3 regions of the Pseudarthrobacter sp. RHLT3-21 genome follow, and region 3 is predicted to be linked to each of the others. Evidence: riboswitches for the same ligand, from Rfam matches in the RefSeq annotation. Region 3 holds a riboswitch; each other region holds the start of a gene.
The links. Region 3 has a riboswitch for S-adenosylmethionine ahead of AC50YA_RS00985 (aminotransferase class V-fold PLP-dependent enzyme). Riboswitches for the same ligand answer to the same signal wherever they lie in the genome.
Positions count from the first base shown of each region.

Region 1: linked by a shared signal. The riboswitch ahead of metX (homoserine O-acetyltransferase MetX) and the one ahead of AC50YA_RS00985 (aminotransferase class V-fold PLP-dependent enzyme) in region 3 are both predicted to bind S-adenosylmethionine.
Region 2: linked by a shared signal. The riboswitch ahead of AC50YA_RS12680 (DUF1737 domain-containing protein) and the one ahead of AC50YA_RS00985 (aminotransferase class V-fold PLP-dependent enzyme) in region 3 are both predicted to bind S-adenosylmethionine.

Region 1 covers NZ_JBWZCI010000020.1:2,883-9,655, forward strand. Annotated here, with positions in the region: gene AC50YA_RS17490 (DeoR/GlpR family DNA-binding transcription regulator) at 1-537, shown strand, start outside; gene AC50YA_RS17495 (histidine phosphatase family protein) at 555-1,235, opposite strand; gene AC50YA_RS17500 (CPBP family intramembrane glutamic endopeptidase) at 1,380-2,159, shown strand; gene AC50YA_RS17505 (VOC family protein) at 2,286-2,924, opposite strand; gene AC50YA_RS17510 (bifunctional o-acetylhomoserine/o-acetylserine sulfhydrylase) at 3,130-4,482, shown strand; SAM riboswitch class IV at 4,551-4,665, shown strand; gene metX (homoserine O-acetyltransferase MetX) at 4,679-5,794, shown strand; gene AC50YA_RS17520 (MFS transporter) at 6,011-6,773, shown strand, end outside.
Region 2 covers NZ_JBWZCI010000010.1:43,618-50,390, reverse strand. Annotated here, with positions in the region: gene AC50YA_RS12700 (acetyl-CoA C-acetyltransferase) at 1-33, shown strand, start outside; gene AC50YA_RS12695 (long-chain-fatty-acid--CoA ligase) at 150-1,733, shown strand; gene opgC (OpgC domain-containing protein) at 1,734-4,217, opposite strand; gene AC50YA_RS12685 (hypothetical protein) at 4,304-4,687, opposite strand; SAM riboswitch class IV at 4,938-5,053, shown strand; gene AC50YA_RS12680 (DUF1737 domain-containing protein) at 5,067-5,324, shown strand; gene AC50YA_RS12675 (rhodanese-like domain-containing protein) at 5,321-5,734, shown strand; gene AC50YA_RS12670 (O-succinylhomoserine sulfhydrylase) at 5,731-6,773, shown strand, end outside.
Region 3 covers NZ_JBWZCI010000001.1:212,236-219,008, reverse strand. Annotated here, with positions in the region: gene aroA (3-phosphoshikimate 1-carboxyvinyltransferase) at 1-1,240, shown strand, start outside; gene rsgA (ribosome small subunit-dependent GTPase A) at 1,224-2,339, shown strand; gene hisN (histidinol-phosphatase) at 2,394-3,206, shown strand; SAM riboswitch class IV at 3,365-3,478, shown strand; gene AC50YA_RS00985 (aminotransferase class V-fold PLP-dependent enzyme) at 3,514-4,953, shown strand; gene AC50YA_RS00980 (class I SAM-dependent methyltransferase) at 5,059-5,817, shown strand; gene AC50YA_RS00975 (metal-dependent transcriptional regulator) at 5,849-6,562, shown strand; gene AC50YA_RS00970 (fluoride efflux transporter FluC) at 6,563-6,773, shown strand, end outside.

The sequences.
Region 1 (6,773 bases), on a different contig from region 3:
GCTTCGGCACTCATTTCACCCGGAGCGGTGATCGGGCTCTGCGGCGGCACCACCAGCACCGCCCTCGCGCAGATCCTGGCAACGCGGGAGGACCTGAACGCTCCCGCAAACCAGCCCACCCTGACGGTGGTCACCAACGCCATCAATATCGCTGCGCAGTTGGCTGTCCGCCCCAACATCAAGGTCATGGTGACCGGCGGCATACTGAACCCCCGCTCCTACGAACTGGTGGGCCCGTACACCGACATCATCATGCAGAAGGTGGTTATGGACATCGCCTTCATTGGTGTGAACGGCATCGACCCCGAAATGGGCCCAACCAACACGGGGGAGGGCGAAGCGTCCGTGAATGCCCTGCTGGCCAGCCGGGCCCGGGTTTCCTATGTCCTGGCTGACTCCTCCAAAGTTGGGGTCAGAGCGTTCGCCACCATGGACGGCTACGCGTTTAACCGCCTGATCACAGACTCCGGTATCTCCGCCGAGGACAAGGCGGCGTTCGAAGCCAACGGCACCGAAGTGATCGTTGCCCCGCACTGAGCGGCCAGCAACAACCCCTAGAAAATCATCGGCGGCGAATCCAGGACAGTCTCGTCCACCCGGCGGTCCACCCACTGGCTGAACGGAATATCGAGTTCGTACTTGCCCAGATCGGTGCGCAGAAGGGTCCGCACCGCGGCATTGTCCGGGTTATTGAGTGATTCGAAATACTCCACCGACCAGTGGAACCAGCGCATACAGAACAGGCGCATAGTGAGCCCGTGGGTCACCAGCAACGTGTTGGGGGCGTAGTCCGGTTTGGACCAGTGGCGGTACAGAGTCTCCATAAACGAGGAGATCCGGTCGTAGACGTCGGAGCCGGATTCGCCTTCCCTGAACCGGTAGAAGAAATGGCCGTAAGCGTTGCGGAGTTCCTTCTGGTCCTCGATGTCGCCGGTGATCTGGAAATTGGCCCAGTCCTGCTCACGGAGACGCGGTTCTTCGATCACCCGTTCCGTGAGGTTGCCAAGGTTGAGGGCCTCAAGGGTTTGGTGCGCCCGAAGGTACGGGGAAACGTAGACGCAGACCTGGCGGCCGTCCAGCTCGCGGCGGATCCGTTCGCCGGCCGCCGTGGCCTGCGCCAGGCCCTGGGGAGTCAGCGGAATCCGGTAGTCCGGGACCCTGTTGTAGATGGACGTATCGACGTTGGCCGCGGACTGGCCGTGCCGGATCATAAAGATTTTCCCTGGCGCGCTCATAAGCCCCAAGCATAGGTGCCCCCGCAACGGACGCTCTCTCACTTTTGGTGAGTTTTTGGCGGACGCTCTCTCACTTTTGGTGAGCCCCGGCGAGCTGGCCACCCTAATCAGCGAAGAACCAGAAACTACAGGCAAGATGGAACCATGTTGGTTCCCTCCCGCCGTAGGCTGCGGATCGAAGTCTGGATTGTGCTGGGCCTTTCCTTGGGGCAGTCCGCCGTCTACTCGGTGGTGCAGCTGCTGGACAAGATGACCCGGGCCCCACTGGCCGAAGGCACGTCCACGCTGAACCGGTCACAGAGCCCGCGCGAATACTTCGACCTGACGTACCAGCTGCTGGACATCGTTTTTGCCCTTGTGCCCGTGCTGCTGGTCATCTACTTCCTCACGGACCAGCGGCAGTCCGGCGCTGGCGTGAGCAGCCACGGCAGTTCGGCATTCCGGAAGCTGGGCTTCAACTTCGCCAGGCCGGGCCGCGATCTGCTGCAGGGCTTTGGCCTCGCGGCGCTGATCGGAATTCCTTCACTGGGTCTTTATGCCGCGGGACGTGCCCTGGGGATCACCACCGCCATCATCCCCAGCGCACTCGACTCGTACTGGTGGACCGTTCCCGTCCTGATCCTGTCCGCGCTGCGGCACGCCGTGGTGGAGGAGGTCATCGTGGTGGGCTATCTCCTGGACCGCTTCGGCAAGTTCGGCTGGAGCATGCCCCTGGCCATCTTCACGAGCTCGATGCTCCGCGGCAGCTACCACCTGTACCAAGGCTTCGGGCCGTTCATCGGCAACGCAGTGATGGGTGTGGTGTTCGCCTGGCTTTACACCAGGACCAAACGGGTTATGCCGCTGGTCATCGCGCATGCGCTGCTGGACTTCGTGGCCTTCGTTGGCTTCAGCCTCTTTGGCCGGGCTGTGGGCCTGGGGTAGGTCAGCCGTGGTTCCCGTGCGTCACAGGCGCAGTGAAGCAGGCCCGGCCTTAAAGGGATTCGGCCGCCATCGGTGGGTGGCATCATTGGCACCCGCTGATGGCGGCCGAAGCTATTGAACGTGCAATCAGATGGTGACTGCGCCCGTAGCGGTTTCGAAGGTCACGGACAGGATGCCAGGGGTTCCATGCGGAGCCACCCAGTCAACGGCCACATCCTCCAGCGGCTTCTCGACGGGTTCACCCAGCCATTCCGTCACGCGTGCGGCGGAACCGGCTATGGTCAGGCAGCTCATCTTGACGTTGCTCTCATAGGCGTTGGACGGGTGCAGGGCGGGGTCGCCCTCCCACTTGAGCATGTACGGGACCTGCGGGTCCGCGATCAGGCCCAGGATGCCGATCTGCTTCCAGACCAGCTCACGGCCGTCCGGGAACTTGCGGTTGCCGTTCACGGCAGCACGGCCCAGGCGGTCTTCGAACGGAGCGAGGTCGTCCACTTCGACGCACCAGCCCATCCAGCCGCCGCCGGCCTCGGACCGCGCCCGGACAGCCTGCCCGAAGGGAGCCTTGTCCGATGCCGGGTGGTTCAGGACCTCCACAACTTCCAGGTATTTGTGGCCGGCGAGGGGAATAATCATGTTCCGGGTTCCAAACCGGGGGTGCACTCCACCCTTCACGGCTTCAACGCCGAGGGCGGACGAAATACGTTCGGTGGTGGCAACGAGGCCATCTTGTTCACAGGCGTAAGAGACGTGATCCATGCGCATGCCATCATCTTGGCACTTTGTGATCCGGCTCTCAGCTAAGGGTAGCCTTACCGGATTCCTGTTGCGTCACGAGTGGACATTCCGCCCTGAATGTAGGAGAAGAAGCCGCCGACTGACCACGTTCGTCACAATCCTGTTCCCGTCCGGGAAGTCTTCCTACACTGAACGCAACCGAGCAGTGCCACACCACGTCAAGGAGCATTGAATGTCGAACGGATGGTCTTTCGAAACCCGCCAGATCCACGCTGGCCAGGAACCGGACAGCGCCACCGGCGCCCGGGCGCTCCCCATTTACCAGACGACGTCGTTCGTCTTCCCGAGCGCTGAAAGCGCCGCCAACCGGTTTGCCCTCGCAGAGCTCGCGCCGATCTACACCCGCATCGGCAACCCCACGCAGGACGCTGTTGAACAGCGGATTGCCAGCCTGGAGGGCGGACTCGCTGCGCTGCTGCTGAGTTCGGGACAGGCCGCTGAAACCTTTGCCATCCTGAACATTGCCGAGGCCGGTGACCACGTCGTAGCCAGCCCCAGCCTGTACGGCGGGACGTATAACCTCCTGGCGCACACCCTCAAGAAGTTCGGCATCTCCGTCACGTTTGTGGCTGACCCGGACAACCTGGACCATTGGCGCGATGCTGTCCAGCCCAATACCAAGCTCTTCTTCGCCGAAGTGGTCTCCAACCCCCGCCAGGACGTGCTGGACATCGAGGGTGTGTCCCGGACCGCCCACGACGCCGGCGTGCCCCTCGTTGTGGATAACACCCTCTCCACGCCGTACCTCATCCGCCCGCTCGAATGGGGCGCGGACATTGTGGTCCACTCCGCCACCAAGTATCTCGGCGGGCACGGATCTGCCATTGCCGGGGTGATTGTGGACTCGGGTAACTTCGACTTCGGCGCGGACCCGGAACGGTTCCCGGGCTTCAACACCCCGGACCCCACCTACAACGGGCTGGTCTACGCCCGTGACCTTGGGGCCGGCGGAGCCCTCGGCGCCAACCTGTCCTACATCCTCAAGGCCCGCGTCCAGCTGCTGCGCGACCTCGGCTCGGCAGTGTCACCCTTCAACGCCTTCCTCATCGCCCAGGGCCTGGAGACGCTGAGCCTGCGGGTGGAACGGCACGTGGCCAATGCCGTCAACGTCGCGGAGTGGCTTGAGGCAAGGGACGACGTCGAATCCGTCGCCTATGCCGGGCTGCCCTCCAGCCCGTGGTACGAGCGCGGCCGCAAATACGGCCCCAAAGGCACCGGTGCGGTGGTCGCGTTCAACCTGGCCGGCGGCGCAGAGGCCGGGAAGCGCTTCGTGGATGCCCTGGAGCTGCACTCCCATGTGGCCAACATCGGGGACGTCCGTTCACTGGTGATCCACCCGGCATCAACCACGCACAGCCAGCTCTCGCCCGAGCAGCAGGCCATCGCCGGGGTCACTCCGGGACTGGTCCGCCTGTCCGTGGGCATCGAACACATCGATGACATCCTCGCCGACCTTGAAGCCGGCTTCCGGGCGGCCAAGGGCGCGGCGGAGCCTAACAAAGACGCGGCAGGCCAGGGGAAGTAAGGCCCCCGCAAAGTCACAACCAGTCACACGCTTAGCAATGGACCGGGGCTGTTCGTACACTCGAAGCAGGTCATGAGTGCCAGCGACAGCCCCGGCTTGCTGGCCGGCAACCCTCTTTCGCGGCGGGGTGCCCCGGGTGAGGACCTGGCCTGCCGGTCAATTGACGGTGGGCAAGCGCGTAGAAAAGGTCCTTGCCATGACGATTACGATTTCCCGAACTGCAGCCCCCGGTAACGGTGTGGTCCGTTACGCCAGCATTGGTGGCCTCGAGCTCGAGGCCGGCGGGTACCTCCCGGATGTCACCCTCGGCTATGAAACGTGGGGCACCCTCAACGCGGACGGCTCCAACGCCGTCCTGATTGAGCATGCCCTGACCGGCAGCACGCACGTGACACGGGGCGATAGTGACGAGCCCGGCTGGTGGGAACAGCTGGCCGGACCCGGGGCGCCGGTGGACACGGACCGGTTCTTTGTGGTCTCCATCAACATTGTGGGCGGCTGCTACGGCTCCACCGGGCCGTCCTCGGTTGCCCCGGACGGCACGCCGTGGGGGTCCCGTTTTCCTCTGGTGACACTGCGGGATACAACAGCGGCTGAGGCCAGGCTGGCTGACCAGCTGGGCATCCCGAGCTGGTATGCCGTGCTGGGCGGCTCCATGGGCGGCGCACGGGCCCTGGAATGGGCGGTCACCTACCCGGAACGTGTACAGCGTTGCGCCGTCATCTCGATCGGTGCCGCCAGCACGGCCGAACAGATCGCGTTCGCCCAGGCGCAGACGCTCGCCATCCGCCAGGACACCAATTTCAACGACGGCGACTACTACGGCGGTCCGCTGCCGGAGGACGGCCTGGCCCTGGCCCGGCGCATTGCGCACATCACCTACCGCTCCGCAGAGGAATTCGATGGCCGCTTCGGCCGGTCGGCCCAGCACCCGGAATCGCCGTTCCAGGCGGCGGCGCTGGGGGAGCGGGGCCGCTACCAGGTGGAAAGCTACCTGGACCACCAGGGCCAAAAACTGGTGCGGCGCTTTGATGCCAACAGCTACATCGCCATCACCGACGCCCTGATGAGCCACGATGTCTGCCGCGGGCGGGGCTCGCTGAATGAGGCCTTGGGCCGTGCCACCGCCAGGTTCTTCGTGGCCGCCGTGGATAGTGACCGGCTGTACTTCCCGTCGCAGTCCCGTGAGCTGGCTGACGCGCTCCCGGGCGACGTGGACGTCCACGTTATTGCGGCTCCGATCGGCCACGACGGTTTCCTGACCGAGATCGGCCAGCTCGGCGCCCAGCTCCGGCGGCATCTCGCCGACTGAGCCGGACAGGGCCGGGACAGAGCCGGAACCCAGCCCGGATAGAGCCGGACAGGGCACATGTGCATAAATGCAGATAGGTTCTGCGCTTTTCGTCGTTGAGCATGACCCGTCGCCAGTCCATACTCGTGGGACCCGGCGCGTCGTGGTGAACGTCATGCATGGCCGCCAACGTCTGGTCCCCAGTGGTGTCGATGGAGACGCCGAAGGAGTTCACGCATGAGCACGGATAACTCCGCCGCAAGGCGAGCAGTGGAAACCGATGTCAAGACCTCAGGCCTGAAAAAAGTCGTCACGGCTTCCATGGCCGGCACCGTGGTTGAGTGGTACGAGTTTTTTCTCTACGCCTCCGCAGCCACCCTGGTCTTTGGCAAAATGTTCTTCCCCAATTCCGGAACGGAACTGGATGGCATCATTGCAGCGTTTGTCACGTATGCGGTGGGATTCGTCGCCAGACCCATCGGCGGGATTGTCTTCGGACACTTCGGTGACAAGTTCGGCCGGAAGCAGCTCCTGCAGCTGAGCATCATCCTGGTGGGCGTCTCCACTTTCCTGATGGGCTGCCTGCCCAGCTTCGCGCAGATCGGCTACTGGGCGCCGGCGTTGCTCGTGCTCCTGCGCTTCGTGCAGGGCTTCGCTGTCGGCGGTGAATGGGGAGGCGCGGTTCTTCTCGTGGCCGAACACAGCCCGAACAAGTCGCGCGGATTCTGGTCAAGCTGGCCACAGTCTGCCGTCCCGATGGGCAACCTCCTTGCCACGGGCGTGTTGTTCACCTTGTCCTCCACCCTCTCTTCCGCTGACTTCCTCGGCTGGGGCTGGCGGGTGGCGTTCTGGCTCTCTGCCGTGATCGTGGTGATCGGCTACTACATCCGCACCAAGGTCCAGGACGCACCGATATTCCTGGAGGCGCGTAAGGAAGTCACTGTCGAGAAGAAGGGCTACGGCGTCGGGGAAGTCTTCCGCCGCTACCCCCGGGGCGTCT
Region 2 (6,773 bases), on a different contig from region 3:
GGCCAGGGCGACGCCCTGATCCTCAAAGCCTGACCCACACCCCTCCTCCAAAGCAACGCGGGGTCATTTAACGCCCATGCGGAGGCCTTGGACGGGCGCTAAGTGACCCCGCGTTGCTGTCAACCACTCCACCAGCCGGACAGGACACCATGAACACTTCACCTACCGCCGAAGAGGGTTTGGGGACCATCTCCGTTGCCGCAATCCTGGCTGAATCAGCCGCCCGCTTCCCGGACTCCGCGGCCCTCGTGGTGGGCGAGGAGCGGGTGACCTACAGCGAACTCTGGGAACAGACGCGCGCGTATGCCGGTGCGTTGCGGGACCGTGGCGTGGGGCACGCCAGCCGGGTGGCCCTGCTGATGCCCAATGTGGCTGATTTCGCCCGGGTCTACTACGCGGTCCTCGCGCTGGGCGGCGTGGTGGTGCCGTTGCATGCGCTGCTGAAGGGCAGTGAGATCGAGTACATGCTGCGCGACAGCGGCGCGCAGCTGCTCGTCTGCGCCGGACCGCTCCTTGAGGAAGGTGCCAAAGGCGCCGCGGCCGCGGGCATCGACGTCGTCACCGTCCTGGTGCCGGAGGGGACCGAAGGCGCCGCCCGGCTGGAGACCGAAGCGGCAGGAGCCGAGCCCATCAGCACCTGGCTGCCGCTGCCGCCCTTCGAGACGGCCACGATTCTGTACACATCCGGGACCACCGGCCAGCCCAAGGGCGCCTTGGGCAGCCACTTCGCCCTTGTGGAACAGACCAATACGCTGCTGACCAGCACGTTTGACCTCCGCCGCGGTGACGTCATCTTCGGCGGACTGCCGATGTTCCACACCTTCGGCCAGACGTGCGTCCTCAACACCGGGCTGCGGGCGGGGGCCACCATCGTGATGCTGCCCAAGTTCAGCGGGGACGCAGCCCTGGATGCCCTCGCCCGGCACAACATCAACGTCTTCTTCGGCGTGCCCACCATGTACATCGCCATGCTCGAAGCTGCCCGCACCAACACCGGCCGGTCCAACGCCCTGCGCTACTGCATCTCGGGCGGCGCGTCGCTGCCGGTGGCGGTGATGGACAGGTTCAAGGCGGAATTCGGCTCGGACATTTACGAAGGCTACGGCCTGACCGAGACGTCCCCGGTTGCCACCTTCAATCATGTAGGCAAAGCGCCGCAGCCCGGAACGGTGGGCCAGGCCATTTGGGGAGTCCAGGTGGAGATCGCCCGCGCGGACGTCCCAGATGCCATCGAACTGCTGCCCACGGGCGAGTTAGGCGAGCTGGTGGTCCGGGGGCACAACCTCTTCACGGGCTACCTCAACCGACCCGAAGCCACCGCCGAGGCTGTGGTGGACGGCTGGTTCCGGACCGGCGACCTGGGCACCAAGGATGGAGACGGCTACCTCCGGATCCTGGACCGGAAGAAGGAGATGATCATCCGGAACGGCTTCAACGTCTACCCGCGCGAGGTGGAGGAAGTCCTCAGCCGGCACGAGGCTGTCCTGAGCGTTGCCGTCTATGGCGTCCCCGACGAAACGCACGGGCAGGAGGTGGCGGCCGCCGTCGTCCTCAATCCGGGCAGCAGCGCCACCATTGATGAGCTGCGGGACTTCGCCGCGGCGGAATTGGCGGCCTATAAGTATCCGCGGATCATCACCCTGGTCACCGAATTCCCCACCGGTCCCAGCGGCAAGGTCCTCAAGCGCGAACTCACCGCCCGGTACAGCGCCGCCGATACTCCAACAGGGTGATCAGGTGGGAATGATGCGGAACAGGAAGCGCGTCCGGACCATGACCCACAGGAGCCCCAGGATCACGACGTAGGCGGCCGTATTGAGAAGGATGTCGCCCTGCTGCAGGGCCGGGATATTGGCGACCACGGCGATGAGGACGACGTGGATAACAAAGACGTAGAGCGTGGCCCGGCCCAGCGGGATGAGGAACCATCCGAGGGCACGCTCGGCAGGCTTCCAGTAGGCCGTGAGGAACGCATAGGCCGCTACCACCAGGACCAGGACGTTCAGCAGCCGTCCCGGCGCCAGGTACGTGCGGGCAAAGAAGGAGTCGTACATGGTCCGGTACAGGGAATCCGGGATGACGGCCAGCCGGAGGTCAAACCCGTTGGCAAGGTAGGGGTTGCCCCACGACAGGAACGCGAAAACCATGGCAGCCCCGCAGCAGGCTGCCACCGCCCAAGTGTGCGCCGAGAGCCACACGACGATTTTCCGCCGGTGGAAACCAGCCACCAGGCCGATCACAAAAAGCACCTGCCACACCAGCAGCGGAAACGAATCCTCGAACTGCGAAGGCAGCAGCCGGGTCCGGGTTGCTGTGCCCACTGCGTAGACGCCCAGGGTTGCCGCCAGCACCCACAGAGTCCAGCCGCGGTTCAGGGCGGCGAGGATCAGCGGGCTGACCAGCAGCAGGACAACGTACAGGCCCATCACATTGAACTGCCACGGCCCGAACTGCAGGAGCAGGATGGCCGGAAGGACCTGGGGCGGTACGGGGAACTGAAAGAGCGATTCCATGCCGGCATACAGGTTGTAGGTCCGGCCGGCCGCAGCATGGCCAGCCCCACCTGTTCCCTGGTCGGTGTAGGTGGTGAGGGGATCCGTCTGGAAGATGGGTAACAGGGAAACCAGGAAAATGCCCACCAGTACCACTAAAGCGGTGACATAGAGCTTGCCCGCCCGCCGCGACGTCAGGTCCACCACCGTGCCGAAGTCGTCCTTGACCCGCGGCCCGTAGACCATACCCACCACCAGACCGGAGAACAGCACAAACAGCTCCGCGCCCGAGACGAAACCCACCGTTTCCTGGGTCAGGAGCTGGAAGAGGGACGTCAGGCCCAGATGGTTCACCACCACAAACACGATGGCTGCCCCGCGCAGCAGGTCCACGCGGGAATCCCGGTTTGACGGGTCGTTGTAACCCCAGGCAGCCACGGCCGTCACCCTCCGCGGGACCTGCCACAGGGCGATGAGGAGGATGAGCAGGGCCGCGCCCACGCTCCAGGCGGCCGCGCCGGTCAGGGTGTTGGCCTGGGCGTACTCCTGGCCGGAGACGATTTCAGTGACCGGACCCGTGACGAGGCCGGACGCGTTCAACCGGGCACGTGCGGCTGCAGACAAATCGGCGTTTCCCGTGATGGTCCAGTCGATGCTGGCCACGCCGGTGTCCCGGGTGCTGGTCCGTTCGTCCCAGACCACGGCAGCGGTCTTGCCGAACCGCCCGGACGTCGCCGCTTCGAGCGTCTGATCCCACCAGGCCCGTTTGATGTCGGCCTCCGCGGCGCCGCCGGCAGCGGGGCTGTAGAAGGCTGCGGTCTGCAGGAGGAACGGCTTGTCCCGTTGCTCCACGTACGTGGCGTAGAAGTCCTCGTTGCCGGCTCCGGTCAGCATCCCAGCCAGTTCCCCGGGGGCAGCCACGGTATTGACGGCGGCCGTACCGGCGGTGTCGTCATGGTAGGCGGACAGCCCCACCCATTCCACGGCATCGTCCCCGGGATAGTAGGGCGCATAGGCCCCGTCGGTGCCGTCCCAGGTGCCGTCGCCGTTGGTGTCCAACAGGGCAAAGCCGTCGCTGCCGGCAGCGGGGGCATTGCGGTTCCGGCCAAAGGGGTAGTCCCGCCCAAGGTAGGGTTCCCACACCATCACGGTGCCGGCGTCGTTCGTTTCCTTAAACTCCGCAGCCACTGCCCTAAAGGCGGACCGGTAGGCTGCCGGCTGTTGCCCCCAGTCAAGCCAGCTCCCGTTCATGTCCGGGGCGAAGCGGACCAGCACCTGGCCCCGGAAGCCCACCAAAATCCTGGTGATCTCGGCGGCAAAAGACCGGGCCGCGGCGTCATCAATCTGCTCCAGCGGAACTGTGGGTTTGACGGTGAGCATGGCATGGGAGCCCAAGGCCGCAGCTTGGTCCAGGAACTGCCGGATAGCGGTGGATTCCGAGGACCGGAAGGGGATGGAAATGTCATGACCCAACAGGGCCGGCGTCGCTCCCAGCCGCTCGGCAAAGCTGGCCGCCGAATCCTCGCCCCATTCAAGGACCGCGCCCAGCAGCGGCTTTTCCGGCTCCGGAGCTGTGCTGGCGGCGCGGGCGGTACCGGCGGTAAGTCCCATCGCCAGCACAGCCAGCAGGACGGCGAGCAGGAGCACGGCGGCGGCCCGCAGCCGGGTCCGCCCGGCAGAGCCGGCATGGCTGGCATTGTGGGTCGGTGCAGTGGCTGTTGGCATACTGGTGTAATCCCCCAAGAACGGCTGCTTCAAAGACGGTGGCCGGTGCCTCTGCCAACTCTATCTGCCTCAGCCTTTGGTCCGGATCAGCCCTGCTTAGTCTCAGGTCCAAGCACCACCAGCGGCGCCACCCGTTCCGCACACGAAACCCGGACCAGTTCCGGCGGCCCGTGCGCCACCCTGTTGTTCACTCCGGTATCGTCGCACCAGTCCAAGCCATATGGGTAGGCGGAAACAGCGACATTCCCGGCCGCCCACCCGGCCGGAACCGTGAATACAAAAGTGAACGCGCCGTCGTCGGACATGGGAGCCAGTTCCTCCAGCAACGCGATGCCGGCCGCGTCCGTGACCGTCACTTGGACCCGTGAGTCGGCGCCGTAGCGGGCATCGCAGGTGGCGTCTGGGGCACTGACGGTGACCTGGTCGCCGGGTTTCGCGGCGGCAGGCGAGACGGAAAACTCAGGTGGCATGCAGGGCGGCGGCGCGAAAATGTTCCGGCAGCTTGTCGCCCCCACCAGTACCGGCATGGCACACAGCCCCACGGCCAAAACGCGCGCCCAGGCGCCCGTCAGCGAAGGCCCCCGAATTTTCCCATGACCCGATTGTCCCGTCAGCGCCGGGGTTACGGAAGCACGGCGGGGTTACGGAAGCACGCGTTGGTTACGGAAGATGACGACGGCGGCGGTGCGGCGGGGCGGGGCGAGTGTTACGTTTTTGGGGAGTAATGAGAACCGGCGCCAAGCCCTGACTGGCCGGTCGGCAACCCTCCCTTTCGCGGCGGGGTGCCTCAGGTGAATACTCGGCATATCGACCCACTCGAGCTGCAAGCGTGAAAGAAGGAGTTCCGTCGTGTCTGACGCACCCGCCCCTGAAGAGAAACTGTCGTACCGGCTTGTCACCGGGCCGGATGACAGGTCTTTCTGTGAACGGATTTCCACTGCCCTGGCCGAAGGGTATGTCCTGCACGGCAGCCCGGCCGCAACGTTCAACGGAGGCGTTGTGATTGTTGCGCAGGCACTCATCCTCCCGTCGGCCATCGCCACCGCTGACGCCGCCGTCGCCTCCGCCGTGGAAGACCTCGATTTCGACGGCGAGGGCCACGCGTGAGCTACGCCGGCGACCTCACGCCACAGGAGGCTTGGGCCAAACTCGAGCAGGGCGCCATTCTGGTGGACGTCCGCACCGAAGGCGAATGGGCCCACATCGGTATCCCTGACACCAAGGCCACCGAAAACGATCCCCTGTTCATCCCGTGGACGTTCCCCGGCGGCATCCCCAACCCGGATTTCCTTAGCGACCTGACGCAGCAGGCGCCGGAGGACGACGGCACGGAACTGGTATTCCTCTGCCGCTCGGGCCAGCGCTCTGCAGCCGCCGCCATCGCCGCGACGCAGGCCGGTTTCACCTCCTACAACGTCCTGGAGGGTTTCGAGGGCGAGCCGGACCGCTACGGCGAGCGCACTGTCAACGGCTGGAAAAACCGCGGCCTGCCCACCAACCTGGGAATAGCCAAGTGACCTTCAACGAAGACGCCGCCGGCTGGAGCGCCGAGACGCAGGCGGTCCGCGGAGGGCTGGACCGCACCAACTTCCAGGAAACCACCGAGCCGGTCTTCCTGAACTCGGGCTTCGTCTACGAGTCCGCTGCCGCCGCCGAGCGTGCCTTCACCGGCGAGGACGAACGCTTCGTTTACTCCCGGTACGGCAACCCGTCCGTGGCCACTTTCCAGGAACGCCTCCGCCTGCTCGAAGGCACCGAGGCGTGCTTTGCGACGGCGTCGGGCATGTCAGCGGTCTTCACCGCCCTGGGTGCCCTGCTGGCTGCCGGGGACCGGGTGGTTGCCGCGCGCTCACTGTTCGGCTCCTGCTTTGTGATCCTGAACGAGATCCTGCCGCGCTGGGGCGTGGAAACCGTGTTTGTTGACGGCCCGGACCTCGAGCAGTGGGCTGCTGCACTGTCGGAGCCCACCACCGCAGTGTTCTTCGAATCGCCGTCCAACCCGATGCAGGAAATCGTGGACATCGCCGCGGTCAGCGAGCTGGCGCACGCCGCCGGGGCCACCGTCGTCGTCGACAATGTCTTTGCCACTCCGCTGCTGCAGCGCTGCGGCCAGCTGGGCGCGGACGTGATTGTGTACTCCGGCACCAAGCACATCGACGGCCAGGGACGCGTCCTGGGCGGCGCCATCCTGGGCACCAAGGAGTTCATTGACGGTCCGGTCAAGCAACTCATGCGGCACACCGGCCCGGCGCTCTCCGCGTTCAACGCCTGGGTGCTCACCAAGGGCCTGGAGACCATGGCGCTGCGTGTGAACCATTCCTCCGCCTCTGCGCTGCGGCTGGCCCAATGGCTTGAACAGCAGCCGGCCGTCAGCTGGGTCAAGTACCCGCTGCTCAAGTCACACCCTCAGTACCAGCTCGCCGCCAAGCAGATGAAGGCCGGCGGCACCGTCCTCACACTGGAACTTGCGACGACGGCTGACCGCTCGGGCAAGGACGCCGCCTTTGCGCTGTTGGACGCCTTGCGGATCATCGACATCTCCAACAACCTGGGCGA
Region 3 (6,773 bases):
TGACGGGCCGTCCCGTCTCCGCGCACCCCTGCATTCCAGGGACTCCGCACTGATGATCGAGGCCCTCCGTCAGCTGGGAGCCACCATCACGGAAGTGCCCGGCGACGGCGCCTTCGGGCCGGACCTTGAGGTCACGCCCCTGAGCCAGGAGGCGCCGTCGTCGACGACGCACATCGATTGCGGCCTCGCCGGAACAGTGATGCGTTTTGTTCCGCCGCTGGCGGCACTGCGCAACGGCGTGAGCGTGTTCGACGGCGACCCCCACGCCCGGAAGCGTCCGATGGGCACCATCATCGAGGCCCTGAAGGCTCTCGGGGTGGCCCTGACCGCGGACGACGGCGGGACCCCCTCGTCGCTGCCGTTCACCGTTGAAGGCACCGGGGAAGTCCGGGGCGGCCACCTGGTGATCGACGCCAGCGCGTCATCCCAGTTCGTCTCGGCCCTCCTGCTGGTCGGCGCCCGGTTCACCGAGGGGCTCCACTTGGAGCATGTGGGCAAACCGGTGCCGAGCCTGGACCACATCAACATGACCGTGGCCGTACTTCGCGGCGTCGGCGTGGCAGTGGACGATTCTGTACCGAACCACTGGGTGGTGGCACCCGGTCCCATCCGCGCCTTTGATCAGCGCATTGAGCAGGACCTCTCCAACGCCGGCCCGTTTTTGGCAGCAGCGTTGGCCTCCGGCGGCACCGTCCGCATCCCGGACTGGCCCACCGGCACCACGCAGGTGGGAGATCTCTGGCGCAGCATCCTGGCGGAGATGGGCGCGGACGTCAGCCTGGCTGACGGGGTCCTGACCGTCATCGGCGGGCCAGAGATCATGGGTGCGGTTTTTGACGAAACCAGCGAACTCGCCCCCACCGTGGCGGCCCTCTGCGCCCTGGCCAGCGGACCTTCACGGCTGACGGGCATCGCGCACCTTCGCGGCCACGAAACGGACCGGCTGGCCGCGCTGGTCACCGAAATCAACCGCCTCGGCGGCGACGCGGAAGAGACCAGCGACGGCCTGGTGATCCGCCCGGCAAAGCTGCACGCCGGCGTCGTCCACAGCTACGCGGACCACCGGATGGCCACCGCGGGCGCCATCCTCGGCCTCGCAGTTCCGGGCATCGAGGTCCAGGACATCGCCACCACGGCTAAGACCATGCCGGAATTCCCGCAGATGTGGGCCGACATGCTGGCCCAGGGTGCGCCCGCCAATGACGCCACGGAAGGTCCCACTGGTGGCACGCAGCACTGATTCCTGGGACGAGTCCGATGTCCGGATCCGACCCAGCAAAAAGGGCTCCCGGCCGCGCACGAAGGACCGCCCCAGCCACGACGACGCCGTCACGGGCCGCATCATCACCGTGGACCGCGGCCGGTACACCGCCGTCGTCGGTGAGGACTCGGGCGACGAGCGGATCATTATCGCCGCGCGGGCCCGCGAACTGCGCCGCTCCCCCGTGGTGGCCGGCGACTTCGTCTCCCTTGTAGGCGATGTCTCCGGGGAGCCCGACACCCTGGCCCGCCTGGTCCGGATCCAGGACCGCAGGACCCTGCTGCGCCGCAGCGCCGATGACACGGATCCGATCGAACGTGCGGTGGTTGCCAACGCCGATCAGCTGGTGGTGGTGGTGGCCGCCGCGAACCCGGAGCCGCGCACCGGCTTCATTGACCGCGCCCTGGTGGCCGCTTACGACGCCGGCATTGAGCCGCTGCTGCTCGTCACCAAGGCAGATGTCAAGGATCCCGCGGAACTGTTGTCCAACTACGAACACCTGGACTTCCCGGTGATCATCAGCCGCACGTCGGACTCCGAGGCCTCCGGTATCGATGCCCGCTCCGATGACGGCCTCTCGGCCCGTTTGGACAGTGATGCAGTTTCGCAGCTCCGCGCATACCTTGAGGGCAAGGTCTCGGTGATGCTGGGGCATTCCGGCGTGGGCAAATCCACCATGGTCAACGCGCTCACGGGGGCCGAACGGGCTACCGGTGGCGTGAACGCGGTGACCGGTCGCGGCCGCCACACGTCGTCGTCGGCCCTTGCCCTGAAACTGACCGGAGCTCCCGCCGGAAGCTGGATCATCGATACTCCCGGCATCCGCTCGTTTGGCCTGGCCCATGTGGACCCGGACCGGATCCTGCGCTCCTTCCCGGACCTGGAGCCGGGCACGGATGCCTGCGAGCGTGGCTGCAAGCACAACACCGCGGCCGTCAACTGCGGAGTGGATGCCTGGGTGACGGCCGGCCACGCGGGCCCCACCGGCCCGTCCCGGCTCGCGTCGCTGCGGCGGCTGCTGGGTACTGATCCCCGACTGGTGGGCCAGGAAACCAAGGAACTGGGCAGCATCGGCTAGCGGCGGAACGCCGACGTCCCCAACCCCGCGGCCCTGAGACGGTAGTTTGGAACCATGATCCAACCCGCTTCGAGCTACAACGATGACCTGCGCCTTGCCCATGTGCTGGCCGATTCCGTGGATGACCAGACCATGAGCCGCTTCAAAGCACTGGACCTCCACATCGAGACCAAGCCGGACCTGACGCCGGTCACGGACGCGGACAAGTCCGCAGAGGAAGCCATCCGGGGCCAGCTCTCCCGCTCGCGTCCCCGGGACGCCGTGCTGGGCGAGGAATTCGGCAGCTCCGGCCACGGCTCCCGCCGCTGGATCATTGATCCCATCGACGGCACCAAGAACTTTGTCCGCGGTGTCCCCGTTTGGGCCACACTGATCGCCCTCGTGGACGAAGGCGAACCCGTGGTGGGAGTGGTCAGCGCGCCGGCACTGGGCAAGCGCTGGTGGGCCGCCAAGGGTTCCGGCGCGTACATGGGCAAGTCCCTCGCCGCCGCAACCCGGCTCCGGGTCTCGAACGTCGCTAAACTTTCGGATGCCTCGTTGTCCTACTCCAGCCTGGGCGGCTGGAAGGAACGCGGCAACCTGGATGAGTTCCTGGGCCTGACCGAGGACGTGTGGCGGACGCGCGCCTACGGCGATTTCTGGTCCTACTGCATGGTGGCCGAAGGTTCCGTGGACATCGCCTGCGAGCCGGAACTGAACCTGTACGACATGGCTGCCCTGGTGCCCATCGTGGTGGAAGCCGGCGGCCGGTTCACCTCCCTGGAGGGCCAGGACGGACCGTTCGGCGGCAACGCCCTGGCCACGAACTCCATCCTGCACTCAGAGGTCCTTAAGCGGCTGAACCCGGACCTGGACGATCTTCTGTAGGCACTTCTACCGAATTATCGACGGCGGGCGCCTCCTCAAGTGGGGCGCCCGCCGTCGTATCTTCGACAAATGTGCCATTCCTCAAACTCGCGTAACAAAGCCCTTAACATTGGGCCGGGCTTCCTTCTTGCCGCGGCCCATGTTCTACGCTCTTAACAGGTCACGAGTGCCAGCGCTAAACCCCGGTTTGCTGGCCGGCAACCCTCCATTCGCGGTGGGGTGCCCCGGGTGACGACCAGGCCGGTCCGGAACGGACACGGCAAGCGCGGATTCCCGGTACCGGGAGTCCTTTAAGAGTGAGGTCTCCGTGACTACTGCCACAGTCTCCCCCAACACTGTTTCTCCCAACAATGCCGCCCCCGCCAACGCCGCTTCGCTGTTCAGCGATGCCGCCGCCATCGCCGGGCGCCCCCTTTCCGCCGTCACCGGCGCGGAAATCCAGGCCCCGCTGATCCAGGGCGGTCATGTCCGCTATGCAAACCTGGACTACGGCGCATCCGCTCCCGCCCTCTCCGTGGTGTCCGCCTATCTCAACGAGATCCTGCCGTTCTACGCAAGCGTCCACCGCGGCGCCGGCTACGCGTCGCAGATCAGCACCTCCGTCTACGAGAACGCCCGGGACATCGTGCGCGACTTTGTGGGCGGGCGCCCGGACGACTCCGTCATCTTCACGCGGAACACCACCGACTCATTGAACCTGCTGGCGGGTTGCCTGCCAGCGACGGACGGGCGGCCGAATGGCGATGTCCTCTACCTGGACATCGAACACCACGCCAACCTCCTGCCCTGGCAGGGGGGCCCGCACCGGAGCGTCGTCGCCGCGGACACAATCGCAGGTACCATCGAGGTCCTCCGCGCCGAACTTGAGCAGGGCAACGTCAGCCTGCTCGCCGTCACGGGGGCGTCCAACGTCACCGGCGAGATCCTCCCGATCAGGGCCTTGGCCGCACTGGCCCATGAGTACGGCGCGCGGATCGTGGTGGACGCCGCGCAGCTCGCGCCGCACCGGCGCATCAGTATCAGCGCCGACGACGTCGACTACCTCGCCTTCTCCGGCCACAAGCTCTACGCACCCTTCGGCTCCGGGGTCCTGGTGGGCCGCGCCGACTGGCTCGACGCCGGAACTCCCCACCTGGCCGGCGGCGGCGCCGTTCGCGAGGCAAAGCTCGACGGCGTCAGCTGGGCCACCGGTCCGGCCCGGCATGAGGGCGGCTCCCCCAACGTCCTGGGCGCGGCCACCTTGGCCCGCGCCACCCAGGTCATCGCGTCCCTGGACCAGGACCGCTGGCATGCCCATGAGGCAGCTATCAGGTCATTCCTGGTAGACGGGCTCGGGAAGATCGACGGCGTCACCGTGCACCAGATCTTCTCGGACACGGACGCCGAGACCGGCACCATCGGCGTGGTGAACTTCTCCGTGGCAGGGTATGACGCCGGGCTGGTGGCTGCCTACCTGTCTGCCGAGCACGGCGTTGGCCTGCGGGATGGCCGCTTCTGCGCGCACCCGCTGCTCAAGCGCCTCGGCCTCCCCTCCGGTTCGCTGCGGGCCAGCTTCGGTGTGGGCTCCCGGTTGGAGGACGCCCAGCGGCTCCTTGCAGGCCTGGAACAGCTGCGCCGGAGCGGCCTGGGCTGGGACTACGTGGTGGACGCGGGCCGCTGGGTTCCGGCCAACGACACCCGCACGTACCCGCACTGGGCGCCCAACACGCCGGGCACCGCCGGCGCCGCCCCGTGCCTTGACGACTGACCGACGACTGACTGACCCGTTCCTCACCTGGCGGCTGCCCACCCGGCGGCGGCGCATACGGTAAATTCGAAGGATACCGACGGGCACAGTTGAAGGAGGCCGCACGTGGCACGGGGTGGCCCCAGGCTTGAGCACGGACGCCGCATGGAACTCGGACAGAGTTTCCAGGACGGCGGCGAACATTACCAGCGTGTACGGCCTGGCTACCCTGCCGAATCAGCGGACTGGCTGATCCCTGCCGGGGCCAGGGACGCTGCGGACGTGGGTGCCGGGACCGGCAAGTTCACCGCCCTGCTGCTTGAACGCGCGCTGGCGGTTTCCGCCGTGGACCCGTCGCAGGACATGCTTGGACAGCTGCAGGCCCACTACCCGGCGGCCGCAGCGACCCAAGGGACCGCAGAGGCCACCGGCCTCGCGGACTCCTCGTTCGACGTCGTGAGCGTTGCGCAGGCCTGGCATTGGTGCGATCCGCTGCCGGCGAGCACCGAGCTGGCGCGGATCCTGCGGCCCGGCGGAACCCTGGGGCTGATCTGGAACCAGCTGGACACGTCCGTTCCGTGGGTCCACCGGTTGTCCCGCATCATGCACGCGGGCGACGTCTACAAGCCCGGGTTCCGCCCGGTGGTCGGGCCGGAGTTTGAAGGCCTCGAAAGCCATGTGACGCGGTGGGAAGACAGCCTCAGTACGGCGGACATCATGGAACTGACGAAGTCCCGCAGCTACTACCTGCGCGCCGGCGAAGCCACCCGCAGCAAGGTCCTGGCCAACCTGGACTGGTACCTGCACGAGCTTCTGGGGCACGCCGTGGAAGAGGACATCAGCCTGCCGTACCTGACGCTGACGTGGCGGGCCACGAAGGCGTGACGGGCGCGGACCACCGGGTAGGCTTGGAGGCGTGAAGACCAGCGCGCCCTCCTCCTCGATCGAGGACTACGTCAAGGTCATCTACGGCTTCACGGAGTGGCAGGACAAACCGATCACGTCTTCCCAGCTCGCGCAGCGCCTGGGGGTGGCCAATTCCTCGGTCTCGGAGATGGTCCGAAAACTCAAGGACCAGGGCCTGGTGGACCACAAGCCATACAGCGCCATCACCCTGACGGACTCCGGGGTCCGGCTGGCATTGTCCATGGTGCGCCGGCACCGGCTCATTGAGACCTACCTCGTGCAGGAGCTCGGCTACAGCTGGGACGAAGTCCATGACGAAGCCGAACTGCTGGAGCACGCGGTGTCGGACACGTTTATTGAGCGCATGGCGGCGAAACTCGGCAACCCGCAACGTGATCCGCACGGTGACCCGATCCCCGCCGCGGACGGCACGGTGCTGCTGCCGGAGGCCCATCTCCTCGGCGGACTCGATCCCGGGCACACCGGCAGGATCACCCGGATCAGCGACGAGAATCCGGATCTGCTGCGGTATCTTTCCGCCGAGGAAATCGATCTCGATGCCGAGGTGGAGGTAGTGGGCCGCAAGCCGTTCGGCGGCGCGCTGATGGTGCGGATCAACAACGGGGGCCGGAAGCGGGACTACGATCTCGCGGATGAAGTCACCGCTGCGCTCTGGGTCCACAGCGTCCACCCCCACACCGGCTGCACCCTCAGCGACAGCTGAATGAGCAACGCCCACGTGCCGCGCTGGGGGGCCTGGCTGGCCGTTGCGGCAGGGGGCCTGGCCGGAACGGAACTGCGGTATGGCCTGGGACTCGCGTTTCCGGAAACCGCGGGGGCAATGCCTTGGACCACGCTGGGAATCAACGTCGTCGGAAGTTTTGTGCTGGCCGCCCTCACCACGGTCTGGATGGCCCGGCCGCATACAGCATTCT